Orrella dioscoreae: one gene and its partner. The main gene of each other region encodes a partner of the protein of the gene in region 2 in a complex. Links are inferred from orthologs where the notes say so. Each region holds a gene or a part of one and is shown on either strand. Other genes may lie near its edges. The genes, in order: accD and accB.

The links.
Region 1: the proteins of accB (region 2) and accD are in contact, whole or in part, in a solved structure (PDB 8UXZ), measured with the Escherichia coli proteins. The link is inferred for Orrella dioscoreae from one-to-one orthologs.

The regions. Positions count from the first base shown.
Region 1 is NZ_LT907988.1:1,538,552-1,546,445, reverse strand. What follows is about bases 4,797-7,703. They hold accD (acetyl-CoA carboxylase, carboxyltransferase subunit beta), read right to left. Parts: upstream 6,738-7,703; coding sequence 5,856-6,737; downstream 4,797-5,855. Other genes in these bases: trpB (tryptophan synthase subunit beta), read right to left, coding at 7,656-7,703; trpA (tryptophan synthase subunit alpha), read right to left, coding at 6,786-7,643; ODI_RS07155 (acyloxyacyl hydrolase), read right to left, coding at 5,024-5,563; ODI_RS07160 (Rne/Rng family ribonuclease), read left to right, coding at 4,797-4,844. Outside these bases: ODI_RS07170 (HAD-IA family hydrolase), read right to left, coding at 1-244; ODI_RS07165 (RluA family pseudouridine synthase), read right to left, coding at 292-1,260; more of ODI_RS07160, read left to right, coding at 1,758-4,796; more of trpB, read right to left, coding at 7,704-7,894.
Region 2 is NZ_LT907988.1:713,017-720,910, reverse strand. Bases 4,988-7,894 are described here. They hold accB (acetyl-CoA carboxylase biotin carboxyl carrier protein), read right to left. Parts: upstream 6,716-7,894; coding sequence 6,260-6,715; downstream 4,988-6,259. Other genes in these bases: ODI_RS03395 (TlpA family protein disulfide reductase), read right to left, coding at 7,316-7,864; aroQ (type II 3-dehydroquinate dehydratase), read right to left, coding at 6,812-7,246; accC (acetyl-CoA carboxylase biotin carboxylase subunit), read right to left, coding at 4,988-6,258. Also shown: ODI_RS03440 (hypothetical protein), read left to right, coding at 1-481; ODI_RS03435 (YggT family protein), read left to right, coding at 562-1,125; ODI_RS03430 (outer membrane lipoprotein), read right to left, coding at 1,228-1,728; ODI_RS03425 (carbohydrate kinase family protein), read right to left, coding at 1,829-2,773; ODI_RS03420 (DUF3426 domain-containing protein), read right to left, coding at 2,786-3,823; prmA (50S ribosomal protein L11 methyltransferase), read right to left, coding at 3,853-4,764; more of accC, read right to left, coding at 4,912-4,987. UniProt on the Escherichia coli protein: This protein is a component of the acetyl coenzyme A carboxylase complex; first, biotin carboxylase catalyzes the carboxylation of the carrier protein and then the transcarboxylase transfers the carboxyl group to form malonyl-CoA.

The DNA of each region.
Region 1 (7,894 bases), 830 kb from region 2 along the record:
GATCGCGCGTCAGGTAGTGGATGCGATAGCGCTCGAGGAAACGCGGCATGAGTGCCGCGGTGAGATCCGGCACCGCGCGGCGCAAGGCCGTTTCCAGGGACAGGCCGATCACCCAGCTGGCCGAGGACACCGAGGGCACGGGCAGGTCGAGATCCCGGCAGGCGCCCTGGATGGCGGCGACGATGCTGTGGGTGGAGTCCATCAGCGTGCCGTCCCAGTCGAAAACGATCAGGCTGTATTGCATCAGGCCTCCTGGGCCGAAAAACGGATGGAAGGATGGAACACGGACATCTATTCGGTCTCCAGTCGCTTGAGAACCGCCTGGCAGGCTGGCGGCAACGGCGCCTCGAGCTGCAGCGTCTCGCCGCTGACGGGGTGCGGCAGCGCCAGCGAGCGGGCATGCAGGAACATGCGCGCGAAGCCCGCGCGGGCGAATGCCTCGCGGGTCTCGTCGCGCCCGTATTTGTCGTCGCCCACGATGGGAAAGCCGCTGGCGGCCAGGTGGACACGGATCTGGTGGGTGCGGCCGGTGCGCAGTTCGGCGTCGACCAGGCTGTAGCGCCCGCCATAGCGCTGCACGCGCGAGACGATGGTGTGGGCCTGCTGGCCGGTGGCATCCACCTTCACGCGGCGCTCGCCGCTTTTGGTGGTCCATTTCAGCAGCGGCAGCTTCACGTGCTGGCGGTCGTTGACCCAGTCGCCCTCCACCAGCGCGTAATAGTGCTTGCGGCTGCCGCCCTCGCGCAGCATCTCGTGCAGCGCCAGCAGCGCCTTGCGGGTCTTGGCGATCATGAGCAGGCCCGAGGTTTCGCGGTCCAGCCGGTGCACCAGCTCCAGGAACCGGGCGTCGGGCCGCGCCGCGCGCAACTGCTCGATGACGCCGAAGGACACGCCGCTGCCGCCGTGCACCGCCACGCCCGCGGGCTTGTCCACCACGAGCAGGGCGTCGTCTTCATGGATGATGGGGAATTCCGTGCCCGGCACCGGCCGGGGCGCGCCCGGCTCGGGCAGGCGCAGCGGCGGAATGCGGACCGTGTCCCCCGCGGACAGGCGGGTATCGGCCGAGGCGCGGCCCTTGTTGACCCGCACTTCCCCGCCACGGATGGCCTTGTAGAGGTGGCTCTTGGGCACGCCCTTGCACAGGCGCAGCAGGAAATTGTCCAGGCGCTGGCCGTCGTACTCCGCCTCCACTTCGACCATGCGGACAGCATAAATGGGGGCGGAAGGTGGGTTTTCTTTGCGCATTGCGGAAAGCGGCATATAATCCGTCCAGCCTGAAGGGGCTGGATTTAGCCGCCCGGCGTAGAGATGCATGAATTAGCGTCTCCGACCGGAGCGCGGGCCATATTGTAGCGCCAGCCAATCCAGTCCCGGGGGTACTTGGTCGTCGGTCTCAACCGCGGCTGCCAGTGGCGATGACGCAACATGCCCGCCACTATTAGCAGCCCCCGTTGCGTAGCCGATCGCGGCTCTGGAATCAAAGCAAGAAAACCGTCGTCTACGAATGCAGCAGGTGCGTGCGCTTTTCATCCCGCACCTGTGTTCACCCAGCAAGCAACTTGTCGCCACTCACACTGTGCCACCGACCCCCCTGCTGACAGAACCTCGCGCCAATCGGCGCATCGTGCCCGCCTGACCTCGTGCAGGCTGCGGGCAACCGCATCCTGTCCTTCTTGCATTGTTCCCGCCCCGCAGACCGGGTGACCCCGAGGCGGCACGTCGATTTCGACGTGCCATGACCACGGAGATCGTCACTCATGAAGCGCATGCTGTTCAATGCAACGCACCAGGAAGAACTGCGCGTTGCCATCGTCGATGGGCAGAAACTCATCGACCTCGACATCGAGACCGCCGGCCGCGAACAGCGCAAAGGCAACATCTACAAAGGCGTCATCACCCGTATCGAACCCGGCCTCGAAGCCTGCTTCGTCAACTACGGGGAAGACCGCCACGGCTTCCTGCCCTTCAAGGAAGTCGCCCGCAGCTACTTCAAGGAAGGCATCGATGTGCGCAGCGCGCGCATCCAGGACGCCCTGCGCGAAGGCCAGGAACTCATCGTCCAGGTCGAAAAGGAAGAGCGCGGCAACAAGGGCGCCGCCCTGACCACCTTCATCTCGCTGGCAGGCCGCTACCTGGTCCTGATGCCCAACAATCCGCGTGGCGGCGGCGTGTCGCGCCGCGTCGAGGGCGAGGACCGCCAGGAACTGCGCGAGACGATGGACCAGCTCGAAGTGCCCGCGGGCATGAGCATCATCGCCCGCACCGCCGGCATCGGCCGCAACGTCGAGGAACTGCAGTGGGACCTGTCCTACCTGATGCAGCTCTGGACCGCGATCGACGGCGCCGCCCGCGACAACGCCGCGCCCATCCTGATCTACCTGGAGTCGAGCCTGGTCATCCGGGCCATCCGTGACTACTTCTCGCCGGAAATCGGTGAAATCCTGATCGACACGGACGATATCGCCGACCAGGCGATCGCGTTCATGAGCGTGGTGATGCCGGACAACGTCCAGCGCGTCAAACGCTACCGCGACGACATCCCCCTCTTCTCGCGCTTCCAGATCGAACACCAGATCGAGACGGCCTATGCCCGCACGGTGGACCTGCCCTCGGGCGGCGCCGTGGTCATCGACCACACCGAAGCCCTGGTGGCCGTCGACGTGAACTCCGCACGCTCGACGCGCGGCGCCGACATCGAGGAAACCGCCCTGCGCACCAACCTGGAAGCCGCCGACGAAGTGGCTCGCCAGTTGCGCCTGCGCGACCTGGGCGGTCTCATCGTGATCGACTTCATCGACATGGAGGACAGCAAGAACCAGCGCGCGGTGGAAAACCGCCTGCGCGACGCGCTGCACTTCGACCGCGCCCGCGTGCAGATGGGCAAGATCTCCCGTTTCGGCCTGATGGAACTGTCGCGCCAGCGCCTGCGTCCGGCGCTGAACGAGGGCTCGCACATCACCTGCCCGCGCTGCAACGGCACCGGCGTGATCCGCGACGCGGAATCCAGCGCCCTGCACGTCCTGCGCCTGATCCAGGAAGAGTCCATGAAGGAAAACACCGCGGCGGTCCACGCCCAGGTGCCGGTCGAAGTGGCCACCTTCCTGCTGAACGAAAAGCGCGCCGACATCGCCAAGATGGAAGCCCGCCTGAAGGTCAACGTCGTGCTGATCCCCAACAAGCACCTCGAGACCCCGCACCACCACATCGAGCGCCTGCGCCACGACGATCCGCGCCTGGAAGAAACCAAGGCAAGCTTCGAGCTGGCCGAGTCGCCCGCCACCAACGTGGCCTGGCAGCCGCGCGAACACGAGGTCAAGGCCAAGCCGGAAGCGCTGGTCAAGGGCATCACCCCCGCCCAGCCCGCCCCCATCGTGACGCCCGCCCCTGCCGCGGCGGCGCCTGCCCCCGTGGCAGCCGCGCCCGCCGCCGGCGGCCTGTTCAAGCGCATCCTGAGCTGGTTCTCCTCGCCCGCCCCCGAGCAGACCGCAGCCACCCCCGCCGCTGCACCCGCCCCCGCCGCCCGCGAGAAGTCGCGCCGTGACGGCCAGGGTGGCCGTGGCGATGGCCAGCGTGGCGATCGCTCGCGCAACCGCCGTGGCGAACGTGGCGGTGACCGTGGCGAACGCCGCGCCGACGCCCCCGAAGCCGGCACGCCGGCCAACGAGGAAAACCGCCGTGGCGGCCGCGGCCGTTCTGGCGGCCAACGCGGTGACGCAGCCGAACGCGATGCCGCGCCCAGCCGCCTGCCCGCCGCCCCGGTCGAGCCGCAAGCCGCCGTCATGACCGAAGCCGGTGAAACCGCTGGCCGTTCGGGCCGCGGGCGCCGTGGCCGTGGCCGTGGCCGCCGTGACGAAGCCGGCACGCAGCAGGACGTCGCGCTGAACAACCAGGAAGACATGGTCGCCGCCCTGGCCCTGAGCATCGAGGACGCCGTTTCGCCGGCGCCCGCCCAGGCCCAGGCGCCCGCGCCCCAGGCTGTCGCCCAGGCCGATGCCGCCGATGCCGAAGGCACCGATGGCGTCCTGGCAGGCGAAGGCGCCGATGGCGAACAGGCCGATCCGGAACGCAAGCGCCGCCGCCGCCGCAGCCGTCGTGGCCGTCGTGGTTCGGATGAAACCGGCGCCACGCAACTGGAAGACGGCGCATCCGCCGCGGACGACGACACCGGCGCCCTGGCCGACCTGTCCGCCGATGCCCCCGACGCCCAGCACGTGCCGCAACAGCCCGCGCAGACCATCCCCACCTACGTGCCCGCCGTGTCGGCCGAGCCGGTCGCCGCTGCAACGGCGCCCGCTGCCGTCGCACCTGCCGAAGTCGCGCCCGCCGCCCCCGTCGAGACGGCTCCCGCCGTCAGCAACGAGGAAGCCCCGGCATCGCTGACGGCAGCGGACGAAGCCCCGCAGGCCGGCGTGCTCGGGACCTCCGCGCCGGTCGGACCGGCGCCGGTCGTGGCCGAGACGCAGGATCCGCTGGCTGACAGCACCCGTTCGCCCGCCCCTGCCCTGGTCGACGACGCACCGGCAACGACGGCCCAGGCCGTCGAACCCGTCGCGCCGGTCGAGCCCGTGCCCGCCCCCGCCGCACAGCCCGTGGCCGAACCCGTCGTCCAGGCCCAGCCTGTCGAGCCCAAGCCGGCTGCGCCCGCGCCTGCCCCCACAGCCGCGCCTGCCGCGTCGACGGCCGACCTGAACGCGGTGGTCGCTGCCGCCGGCATGCAGTGGGTGGAAACCCGCTCGGGCGCAGCACAGCCCCAGGCCGACGTGCCAGCCCCCAAGCTGGGCCGCGCCCGCAAGCCCGTGCAAGCCGTGGCCAGCACCCCGCTGGTGCAGGTCGAGACGGAATAAGCAAGACAGCCGTCCTGCGGCGTCCGTGGAAACTCCCGGACGCCGCAACACAAAACCGCCAGTGCTCGGACGAGCCTGGCGGTTTTTTTTTCAAGACATCCACGCAAACAAAAAGGCATGCCGCTGGCATGCCTTTCGGATCCCTTCACGCCAGGCCGACAGGCCAGGCGGCAAGATGATCAATACAGGTACGTATACGTCAGCTGCACCACGTCCAGGCCAGGGTTCGGCTTCTTGATGCTGGCGTTGGAGAAGTGCGAAAGACGCAGGCCGATGCGGTTCGAATCGTTGATCAGGAAACCCGCGCCGATATGGTCACCGAACTGGAAGGCGGTGCTGATGTTCTTGTCCGCGAAGCGCGTGCTGGTGAAGGCAGTGGCGCCCACGCCGGCTTCCAGGTAGAAGCGTTCGCCGGTCCACCAGCGGAACATGGGGATCGCATTGAACTGCCAGACATTGCCCGGATCACGCGAACCGTTGGCCTTCCAGTAGGCAGCGCCGAGTTCACCGACCAGTTCCAGGCGGCCCCAGTTGCCACCGAATTGGTAATCCCACAAAGCAGGCGATTGCCAGTTGATTTCCAGGCGCTGGTAGTGGTCGCCCACGCCAGCGGTCACGCCAATGCCCTGTGCGCTGGCAGGCGCCGCGGCGAGCAGGGGGGACAGGCCAGCCGACAGGATCAGGGCGGCGGCAATCTTGTTCTTCTTGAAGGCGTGCATGATCAATGCTTACTCCGGCAACTCTGCCTTGAAACGAGAGCGCCAGCGGCCGGCCCGGACTGACGGCAGGTGAAACCCGGACCTGGCAGCACGAGACTGCGGGGCGGCTGGCGCGAACCATGTGGAAGCGGCGCGGGCAGTCAGCAGCGAACCCGGCCCTGCATGGGCAGCAGAAGGCGGTGAATGTCAACCACGACGCGCCGTGTTGCTGACCGTTGGCTTACTGCCTGGTCAGCGTTTGACAGCATGAAGTCAAGGTATCAGAAAACCGCCTCGCCGCCCAGCTTGCCCATCAAGCCGAAACGGCTTCCAAAGGCTGATTGGTAAGCAATGCCAACAGGCGGGCGATTTCATCGCGCAGCTGGCGGCGATCCACCACCATGTCCACGGCGCCCTTCTGCAGCAGGAACTCGGAACGCTGGAAGCCTTCCGGCAGCTTCTCGCGCACCGTCTGCTCGATGACGCGCGGACCGGCGAAACCGATCAGCGCCTTGGGTTCGGCAATCACCACGTCGCCCATGAAGGCGAAGCTGGCCGACACGCCGCCCATGGTGGGATCGGTCAGGACGCTGATGAATGGCAGCCCTTCGGCCGACAGACGCGTGAGCATGGCATTGGTCTTGGCCATCTGCATCAGCGACAGCAGGCTTTCCTGCATGCGCGCGCCACCCGAGGCCGCCACGCAGATGAAGGGGGTTTTGTTCGCCAGCGCGGCCTCGACGCCGCGCGCGAAACGCTCGCCCACCACCGACCCCATCGAGCCGCCCATGAATTGGAATTCGAAACATGCGAGTGTTGCGGCCAAGCCACGAATGCTGCCGCTCACGACGATCAGGGCGTCGGTTTCGTCCGTCTGCTTGGTGGCTTCGGCCAGGCGCTCGGGGTACTTGCGCGAATCCTTGAACTTCAGCGAGTCGACCGAACGGGTGGTTTCGCCGATTTCCTGGCGGCCTTCGACGTCCAGCAGCGAATCGATGCGCGCACGCGCGCCGATGCGCATGTGGTGATCGCACTTGGGGCAGACGTGCAGGTTGGTGGCCAGGTCTTCGTTGTAGAGCACGGCCTCGCAGGACGGGCATTTGACCCACAGACCCTCAGGCACGCGGCGCGCCGCGGCGTCGTTGGCGGAGGTCTTGTTGATCCGGGGGGGAAGAAGTTTCTCGATCCAGCTCATGGCGGTGGGTGCTCGGTGATGTTGTTTGTCGTGGGACGGCGCGCCGGGTCAGGCGGGCGCGCCCGTCTTGCGGGCGCCATCCAGCGCCTGGCGTATGCCCGCCAGCCAATCGCCGGCGGCACGCACGGCCAGGTCGGCCTGCTGATCGGCGCCGGCGCCCTTGACGGCGGTTTCCATGGTTTCGATGAGCTTGCTGCCGATGACCACGGCGTCGGCGACGCGCGCGATGCGGCTGGCGGTGTCGGCGTCACGGATGCCGAAGCCCACGCCCAGCGGAATGGAGATGTGGCGGCGGATGTCCTGCAGGCGGCGCGCGACGTCGTCGGTGTCGACCGTGCCGGTGCCCGTCACGCCCTTGAGCGAGACGTAATAGACATAGCCGCGCGCGACCTTGGCCATGGCCTGGATGCGCGCCTCGGTGGAGGTCGGCGCGAGCAGGAAGATGGGGGCGATGCCGCGCGCATCCAGCAGGGCGGCGAACTCGTCGATTTCCTCGGGCGGATAGTCCACGGACAGCACGCCGTCGACACCCGCCGCCTGCGCGGCGTCGGCGAAAGCGGCCTGGCCCATGCGCTCGATCGGATTGGCATAGCCCATGAGCACGACGGGCGTGTCGGCGTCCTGGCGGCGGAACTCGGCCACCATGGCCAGCACGTTGCGCAAGCCCACGCCCTGGGCGATGGCGCGCTCGGCGGCGCGCTGGATCACCGGACCGTCGGCCATCGGGTCCGAGAACGGCACGCCCAGTTCCAGGATGTCGGCGCCCGCCTCGACGAGCGCATGCATGAGCGGCACGGTGGCGGCCGGCGAGGGATCGCCCGCGGCGATGTAGGGAATCAGCGCTGCCCGGCCGGCTTCCTGGGCAAGGGCAAAGCGCTTGGCGATACGGTCGTTGGGGTGTGTCATCCCTGCTTCGCTTTAGAGTTCGATGCCGGCGCGCTCGGCGACGGTATGCATGTCCTTGTCACCCCGGCCCGACAGGTTGACGAGGATGATCTTGTCCTTGGGCAACGTGGGCGCCAGGCGCACGGCGTGGGCGATGGCATGGGCCGATTCCAGCGCGGGCATGATGCCTTCGATGCGGCAGCACTGATGGAAGGCCTTCAGCGCTTCATCGTCGGTCACGCCGACGTATTCGGCGCGCTGGCTGTCGTTCA
Region 2 (7,894 bases):
GAAATACTGCACCACCATCCATCGGGCCTCGGGCAACTGCGTCGCCTGGGGCGAACAGCAATACGACGAGACGACGCCCGGCATGGGGGCCGGCTATTACCAGGACACGGATTCCCGCGACATCCCGGCGCTCAAGGTGCAGGTGCGCCTGCCTCCCAAGCAGGCGCTGGCGAGCTTCACGCTGCAGGGCGGGCAACTGGTGCTGAGCCAGCGCAGCCATCTGAAGACGCCGAGCTATCGCTACCGCCAGGGAAACTGCCGCAAGGTCGCCGCGGACAAGGTGGACTGCCCGTTGGAGGGCTTCACGGTGCATACGCTTGCGCCTCCCATGGACTTCACGCGCAACTATCTGGCCACCCGTGCCACGCTGAACGCCGAACAGCAGGCCCTGCTGTCGCGGCTCGTGCCGATGCAGGTCACTGTCCTGGGCCGCCAGGGGCCGGCCGATCCGGTCTGGGGCACGCCCATCTCGCTGCCTTGAATGCCCCCCGGCTCCAGACTCGTGCCCCGCCAACGCTTGCATGCGACAATGGCCGCCACAACTGACTGATACCTTTCCCCATGTTCGGCGACATCATCCGCTTCCTGCTTGAAATTGCGTTCACCCTGCTGGGCGCCGCGCTGCTCGCGCGCGCCTGGTTCATCGCGGTGCGCATGCATCCCTTCCACCCGGTGGTGCAGTCCATCAACCAGGCGACCAACTGGCTCGTCATGCCCTTGCGCAAGATCCTGCCCAACACCGGCAGGATCGACTGGGCCTGCCTGCTGGCGGCCTGGCTCGTGGCCCTGGTGTACCTGGTGCTGAGCTGGCTGGTGTCGACGGGGAGCATGGTGCCGGTGCAGTTGCTGCCGGCCGCGCTGGGCGCCGCGCTCCTCACCGTGGCCCGCTGGTCGTTGAACCTGGTGCTGTGGCTCACGCTGTTGCAGGTGGTGCTGTCCTGGGTCAACCCGGCCGCCCCCATGATGGGCCTGCTGCGCACGCTGACCGCCCCCTTGCTGGACCCGCTGCGCCGCATCCTGCCCAATATGGGCGGCATCGATCTCTCGCCGCTGGCGCTGCTGATCATCGCCCAGGTCCTGATGATGGTGCTGGCGCGCGTCAGCTACGGCATCTTCGGCGTCTGATCGCCTCTGCTGGCTACCCGGCGTTCCGTAAACGGGGCGCCAAACAAGAAGCCCGCCGACAAGGCGGGCTTCTTGCTGAACGGGCCAAGCCGTCCGAGGCGCTTACAGCGGCGCCACGCGGGTGGGGCCGGCGCCGCTGATGACCTGCACGCGCTGGCCCACGCTGACGGGCGTATCGGCTTCCTGGGCAACCACGCGGGTTTCGCCGTTGTCCAGACGGACCGAGATTTCGTAGCCCGAGGTGCGGCCCACGCGGTTCTCGACGGCATTACCGGCGATGGCACCCAGGATGGCGCCGCCCACGGTGGCGATGGCACGGCCCGTGCCGCCGCCCACGGCGTTGCCCGCGACGCCGCCCAGGGCACCGCCGGCCAGCACGCCTGCGCCGCTCGACTTGCTTTCCTGGATGCTGATGGGACGAACGCCCGTGACGGTACCGGTACGCACGATCTGTTCGCGCTGTGCCTGGTCATAGCTGTAGACCTGGCTGGAAGCGCTGTTGTTCGCGCAACCGGCCAGCACGCCAAGCGAAGCCGTCACGGCCGCAATGGCCATCCAGCGCGAGGCGCGCGATTGAATGGCGGTAGTCTGGGTGGTCGGCATGGTTTTCTCCTGATCGAGCGAATGACTCACGGGCAAATATTACCTGGGGCATTCGGACCAATAATAGTCCGATGGCAACAAGCTGCAACCCTTGGATTCTTCAGACGCGCGGGAGTTCTAGGCCATAAGTTTCAAGCAATTTCGCACTGATCTCGGCGCGCGAAGGCGCGTGGTTCTGGGGTCCCTGCGAAGCGATCTTGATGGCGCCCATCAGGTTGCCCAGCTTGCAGCTGTCCTCCCAGCTCCAACCCTCGATCAGGCCATACAGCAGGCCGGCGCGGTGCGAATCCCCGCAACCGGTAGGATCGACAACGCCGCCGGCCTTGACCGGCGCAATGATGATCTCGCGGCCTTCCGTGTAGAGCGTGGCGCCTTCGGCGCCGCGCGTCACGACGACCGCGCGCAGGCCTTGCGCGATGTCCTGCATGGAGCGGCCCAGGCGCTGCTCGACCACGCCGGCTTCGTAATCGTTGACCGTCATCGCCTGTGCCATGTCCAGCATGCGGGCCAGGTCGGCACCGTCGAACAGCGGCATGGCCTGCCCCAGGTCGAAGATGAACGGCACGCCGCCGGCATGCAGCCGCTCGGCGTGCGCGAACATGCCTTCCTTGGCATCCGGCCCCACCAGCGCCCAGCCAGCCTGCACCCCGGTCAGGTCGTTGCTGGCCGAGAAGGACATCGCCCCGGGGTGGAAGGCCGTGATCTGGTTGTCCGCCAGGTCAGTGGTGATGAAGCATTGCGCCGTCAGCGTGTCGGGCACCACCTTGATGCGCGAGGTGTCGATACCCAGATCCTGGAAACGCGCCAGGTAGTCCGTGGCGTCCTCGCCCACCGTGGCCACCGGCACGGGGGTGCCGCCCAGCAGGTGCAGGTTGTAGGCGATGTTGCCGGCGCAGCCGCCGAACTCCTTGCGCATGCGCGGCACGAGAAAGGACACGGCCAGCGTCTGGATGCGGTCTGGCAGGATGTGGTCCTTGAAATAGCCGTCGAACACCGCGATGGTGTCGAAGGCAACGGAACCGCACATCAGGACGGGCTTGCTCATGCTGGATAGACCTCAGGGAAAGAATTTATCGATTTGGTAACCATTGACGGACAGGCCACCGGTGCGCAGCGGCACGGCAAGCGTGACCTCCTCGCCCGCGGCCAACGGTCCGCGCTGCCGCCCGCCCGGCAGGTAGTCGGCGGCGGTCAGCATGCGGCGCGCCACGACCGTGTCGGACAGGTCGGTCAGGCTCAGCATGAGCGCGGGCCACTCCTGCGGCTGGGTATAACGATTGCGCAACACCACATGCAGGATGAGGTCGGGACGCCCGGTATCGGGGCGCCCGGACTCGTTCGCCCCCGCCGATCCGGCGGGCGGCGGCTGCAGCGACGACGACATGATGGAGATGCGCTCGGCCCGGCGAGCATAGCCCACCTTGCATTGCAAAGGCTGGCACAGCAGTTCCAGGGCCGGACGCAACGTAGGGACGGCCAGGGCCAGTTGCGTGCGATAGACGAGCAGGCCCTGCCCCACCGCGAGCAGCAGGGCGAGCACGCATGCCCAGCCCCAAAGCTGGCGGCGCAGCCGCGCGCGCTGCAGCAGGTCGTCGTCGAGAAAGGCGGGCGACGGCGCGGCAACGGGATCGCGGCCCGGATAGATGCCATCGGCCGGCCTTGGCGCGAAGCCGTCATCTTCCGGCATCCGCGCAAGGATAGGGCTGTCCTCGCCGTCCGCGGCCTGCAGGTTCGCGCCCGCCGCGGGTGCCTCCACGCGGCGCGTGCGCCACACGAAAGGCGCCGCCGAGGAAGGTGGCGCGCCATCGGGCAGGAACATGGCGGGTTCGCGCGCGCGATCCGGCGCCATGGCCTCGTCGTCATCGTCCAACGCACCGTCCTGCTCGCGCTGCGCGCTGTGGCGCAACATGTCGGCGCGATTGCGCAGGACCGCCGGCGGCTGCCTGCGAGGCAGGGGCTCATCGGCCGACGTCAGGCAGGCATAGCCGTCGAACACCGCCGCGCAATTGCCGCAACGCACCAGCCCGCCGCGCAGGCGCAACTGCTCGGCCTGTACCTTGAAGGTGGCGCCGCATTGCGGGCAACGGGTGTTCATGACCATCGGGATGCGTCCCGGCCCGCGGCCTAGCTTCGCTGGCCGTGCAGGCAAACCCAGCCATCGCGGGTCTGCCAGACGGACAGGGCAATCCAGGGCGCATACGCGGCGGCGACCTCCTCGGCCTGGCGGGCCAGCACGCCGGACAGCACCAGATGGCCGCCCGAGGCCACGCGGCCGGCCAGCATGGGCGCCAGCACCTTGAGCGGATTGGAGAGGATGTTGGCCACGACCACGTCGCTCTGGCCGTCGGGCAAGCCATCGGGCAACGCCGCCAGGACAGCCACGCCGTTGACGCCGGCATTGTCCAGCGTGGCTTGCACTGCCTGCTCGTCGATGTCGATGCCGCGCGTGAGGCCTGCGCCCAGCTTGCGGGCCGCGATGGCAAGAATGCCCGAGCCGCAGCCATAATCCAGCACCGTCGCGCCTTGCGGCAGGCACTCGGCCAGCCATTCCAGGCAAAGATGGGTGGTGGGATGGCTGCCGGTGCCGAATGCCAGGCCCGGATCCAGCTGGATGGCGATGCGCGTGTCGGAGGCCTGCGGCGCGGGCACCTCGTCGGCGTGCCAGCTCGGCACGATGAGGATGCGCTCGCCCACGTGGATGGGGCCGAACTGCGATTGGGTCAATCGCACCCAATCGGCATCCGGCACGTCGCGCAGATGCCAGTCGCGCACGGCCTCGGCCGGCACGCCGCTATCGAGCAGGGCGGCTTCGATCAGTTGGGCGGGGTCCGCGCCATCGGGCAACAGCGCCACGACGCGGTTGCGATCCCAGGCCAGGGTCTCGGGTTCCAGGCCAGGCTCGCCAAACAGGGGTTTCTCGGCATCGGTGTCGCTGTCGGCATCCTCGACGGACACGGACAGGGCGCCAGCTTCGAGCAGCGCGTCGGACCAGGCTTCGGCCAGGTCTCCCGGGCAGGACAGCACCAGTTCACGCATAGTGTTTTTCCATCATCAAACCAGGTGGACGATCCACCCGGCATAAGCGCCTGCGTCTCCGATCCGGGCCACCGCGGAGCCGGCTCTGCCGGTCCGCCAGTGGCGCCCCCTGGGGGGGAAGCGCCGCAGGCGCTTCGGGGGGGACCGCTACGGACGTTGTTCCAGCTTGTGCTCCAGGTAGTGGATGCTGGTGCCGCCTTCGATGAAGCGGGCATCCTGCAGCAACTCGCGGTGCAGCGCAATGTTGGTGGAGATGCCCTCGACCACCATTTCGGACAGCGCGATGCGCATGCGCGCGAGCGCCTGCTCACGCGTGTCGCCATAGGTGATGACCTTGGCGATCATCGAGTCGTAGTTGGGCGGGACGAAATAGCCGTTGTAGACGTGCGAGTCGATCCGCACGCCCGGGCCGCCCGGCACGTGCCAGTTGGTGATGCGGCCGGGGCTGGGCGTGAAGCGGAAAGGATCTTCGGCGTTGATGCGGCACTCGATCGAGTGGCCCTTGAACGCGATGTCGCGCTGGCGCAGCAGGAACTTCTCGCCGGCGGCGATCAGGATCTGCTGCTGGACGATGTCCACGCCCGTGATGAGCTCGGTGACCGGGTGCTCGACCTGGACGCGCGTGTTCATCTCGATGAAGTAGAACTCGCCGTTCTCGAACAGGAACTCGAAGGTGCCCGCGCCGCGGTAGCCCATCTTGCGGCAGGCATCCGCGCAGCGGTCGCCGATGCGCTCGATGAGGCGGCGGGTGATGCCGGGGGCCGGCGCTTCCTCGATGACCTTCTGGTGGCGGCGCTGCATGGAGCAGTCGCGCTCGCCCAGCCAGACGGCGTTGCGGCCGCCGTCGGCCAGCACCTGGATCTCGACGTGGCGCGGGTTCTCGAGGAACTTCTCGAGGTAGACCTCGGGGTTGTTGAACGCGGCGCCCGCTTCCGACTTGGTCATGGTGACCGCGTTCAGCAGCGCTGCTTCGGTGTAGACCACGCGCATGCCGCGGCCGCCACCGCCACCGGCGGCCTTGATGATGACCGGGTAGCCGACTTCACGCGCGATGCGCAGGACTTCCTGGGGGTCGTCGGGCAGCGCGCCTTCCGAGCCGGGCACCACGGGCACGCCGGCTTCGATCATGGCGTGCTTGGCGCTGACCTTGTCGCCCATCAGGCGAATGGTCTCGGGGCGCGGGCCGATGAAGACGAAACCGCTCTTTTCCACGCGCTCGGCGAAATCGGCGTTCTCGGAGAGAAAGCCGTAGCCGGGGTGGATGGCTTCAGCGTCGGTGACTTCGGCGGCCGAAATGATGGCCGGCATGTTCAGGTAGCTGTCGCGCGACGGCGCCGGCCCGATGCAGACGGACTCGTCGGCCAGGCGGACGTACTTGGCCTCGCGGTCCGCCTCGGAATGCACCACCACGGTCTTGATGCCCAGCTCCCGGCACGCACGCTGGATGCGCAGGGCAATCTCGCCACGGTTGGCAATAAGGATTTTTTCGAACATATCAACCAATCACGAACAAGGGTTGGCCGTACTCGACGGGCTCGCCGTTCTCGATCAGGATTTCCTTGATGACGCCGGACTTGTCGGCTTCGATTTCGTTGAGCAGCTTCATCGCTTCGATGATGCAGAGGGCGTCGCCTTCCTTGACGGTCTGGCCGACTTCGACGAAAGGCTGCGCGCCGGGGTTGGGCGCGCGGTAGAAGGTGCCGACCATGGGCGCCTTCACCAGGTGGCCCTGGGGCACTGCCGGCGCAGCGGGCGCGGCGGCTTCGGCCGGGGCGGCGGCGGGGGCGCCGGCCGCGACGACGGGCGCCTGGGCGTAGATGGGCTGCGGCGTGGCGGCGGGTTGCGAGAACTTGACGATGCGAACCTTGCCCTCGCCCTCAGTGATCTCGAGTTCGGCGATGCCCGATTCCGCCACGAGGTCGATCAGGGTTTTGAGTTTTCGGAGATCCATACAAGACTTTCCATAAAGTGCGTGGCCGCTACCCGCCGGACGGGACGCCACAGAAAAATTGAAACGAGCAAGGCGTGGCAGGTGCCACGCCGGAGATCAGTACGCCACGGCGTAACGCAGGGCGGCTTCGTAGCCAAACGTGCCCAGGCCCGCCACGACACCCACCGCCTGGTCGGACAGATAGGAGTGGTGGCGGAAGGGCTCGCGCTTGTAGACGTTGGAGACGTGAACCTCGATGAACGGGATGGCCACGCCAGCCAATGCGTCCCTCAATGCCACGCTGGTGTGCGTGTAGGCGCCGGCATTGATGATGATGAACTCGACCGACTCGCGCGCCGCGCGCTGGATCCGGTCGACCAACTCTCCTTCGTGATTGGACTGGGCGCTTTCGACGGAAACGCCCAACTCCCGGCCAAGGACGGCAAGCCGCTCATCGACCTGCGCCAGCGTGACGCTGCCGTAAAGTTGCGGTTCCCGCGTGCCCAGCAGATTGAGGTTGGGACCGTTGAGAACCAGGATGCGTTGCGCCATTTTGTCGGCAGAAGTTAACGATAGACCGTTTTTTTACGTCAAAACGGGGCTTGTTGTCCATCGTGACAACTAGGTGTACCGATCTAGCGAACGGGCCAGGTCATCGGGGTTGATCTGCCCCAGAACCTTGCGGGATACCGTCCCATCTGCGTCGAAAATGAGCGTAAAAGGCAGCCCGCCTGCGGCGTTGCCCAGCCCCCTGACAATATCGATACCGCCATGCCCCGCGACCAGCAGGGGATACCCCACCGGCACCTTTTCGGAAAATGCGCGCATGTTGTCCGCGGAATCGATGCCGATGCCGACAAAGTGCACGCCCGGATATTTCTTGTGCAAGGCGTCCAGGTCGGGCATTTCCTTGACACAGGGGGGGCACCAGGTGGCCCAGAAGTTGACCAGCATCGGCTTGCCGCGGAAGCTTTCCATGGCGACGGGCTTGCCGGACAGGTCAGGCAAGGTCAGCGCATAGAGGTCTGTCGGCGCGGCCGCCGCGGCCGTGCCCGGGGCGGCGCGCTCGGCGCCCGGCCCCATGCGGGAGGACTCGCGCCAGGCGAACCAGCCTCCGCCAATCATGGCGGCCACGCCCAGGGCGCCGGAAAGAAAGACTCGACGTTTCATGCGCGAATGATAACCGCCCGGGCCACTACA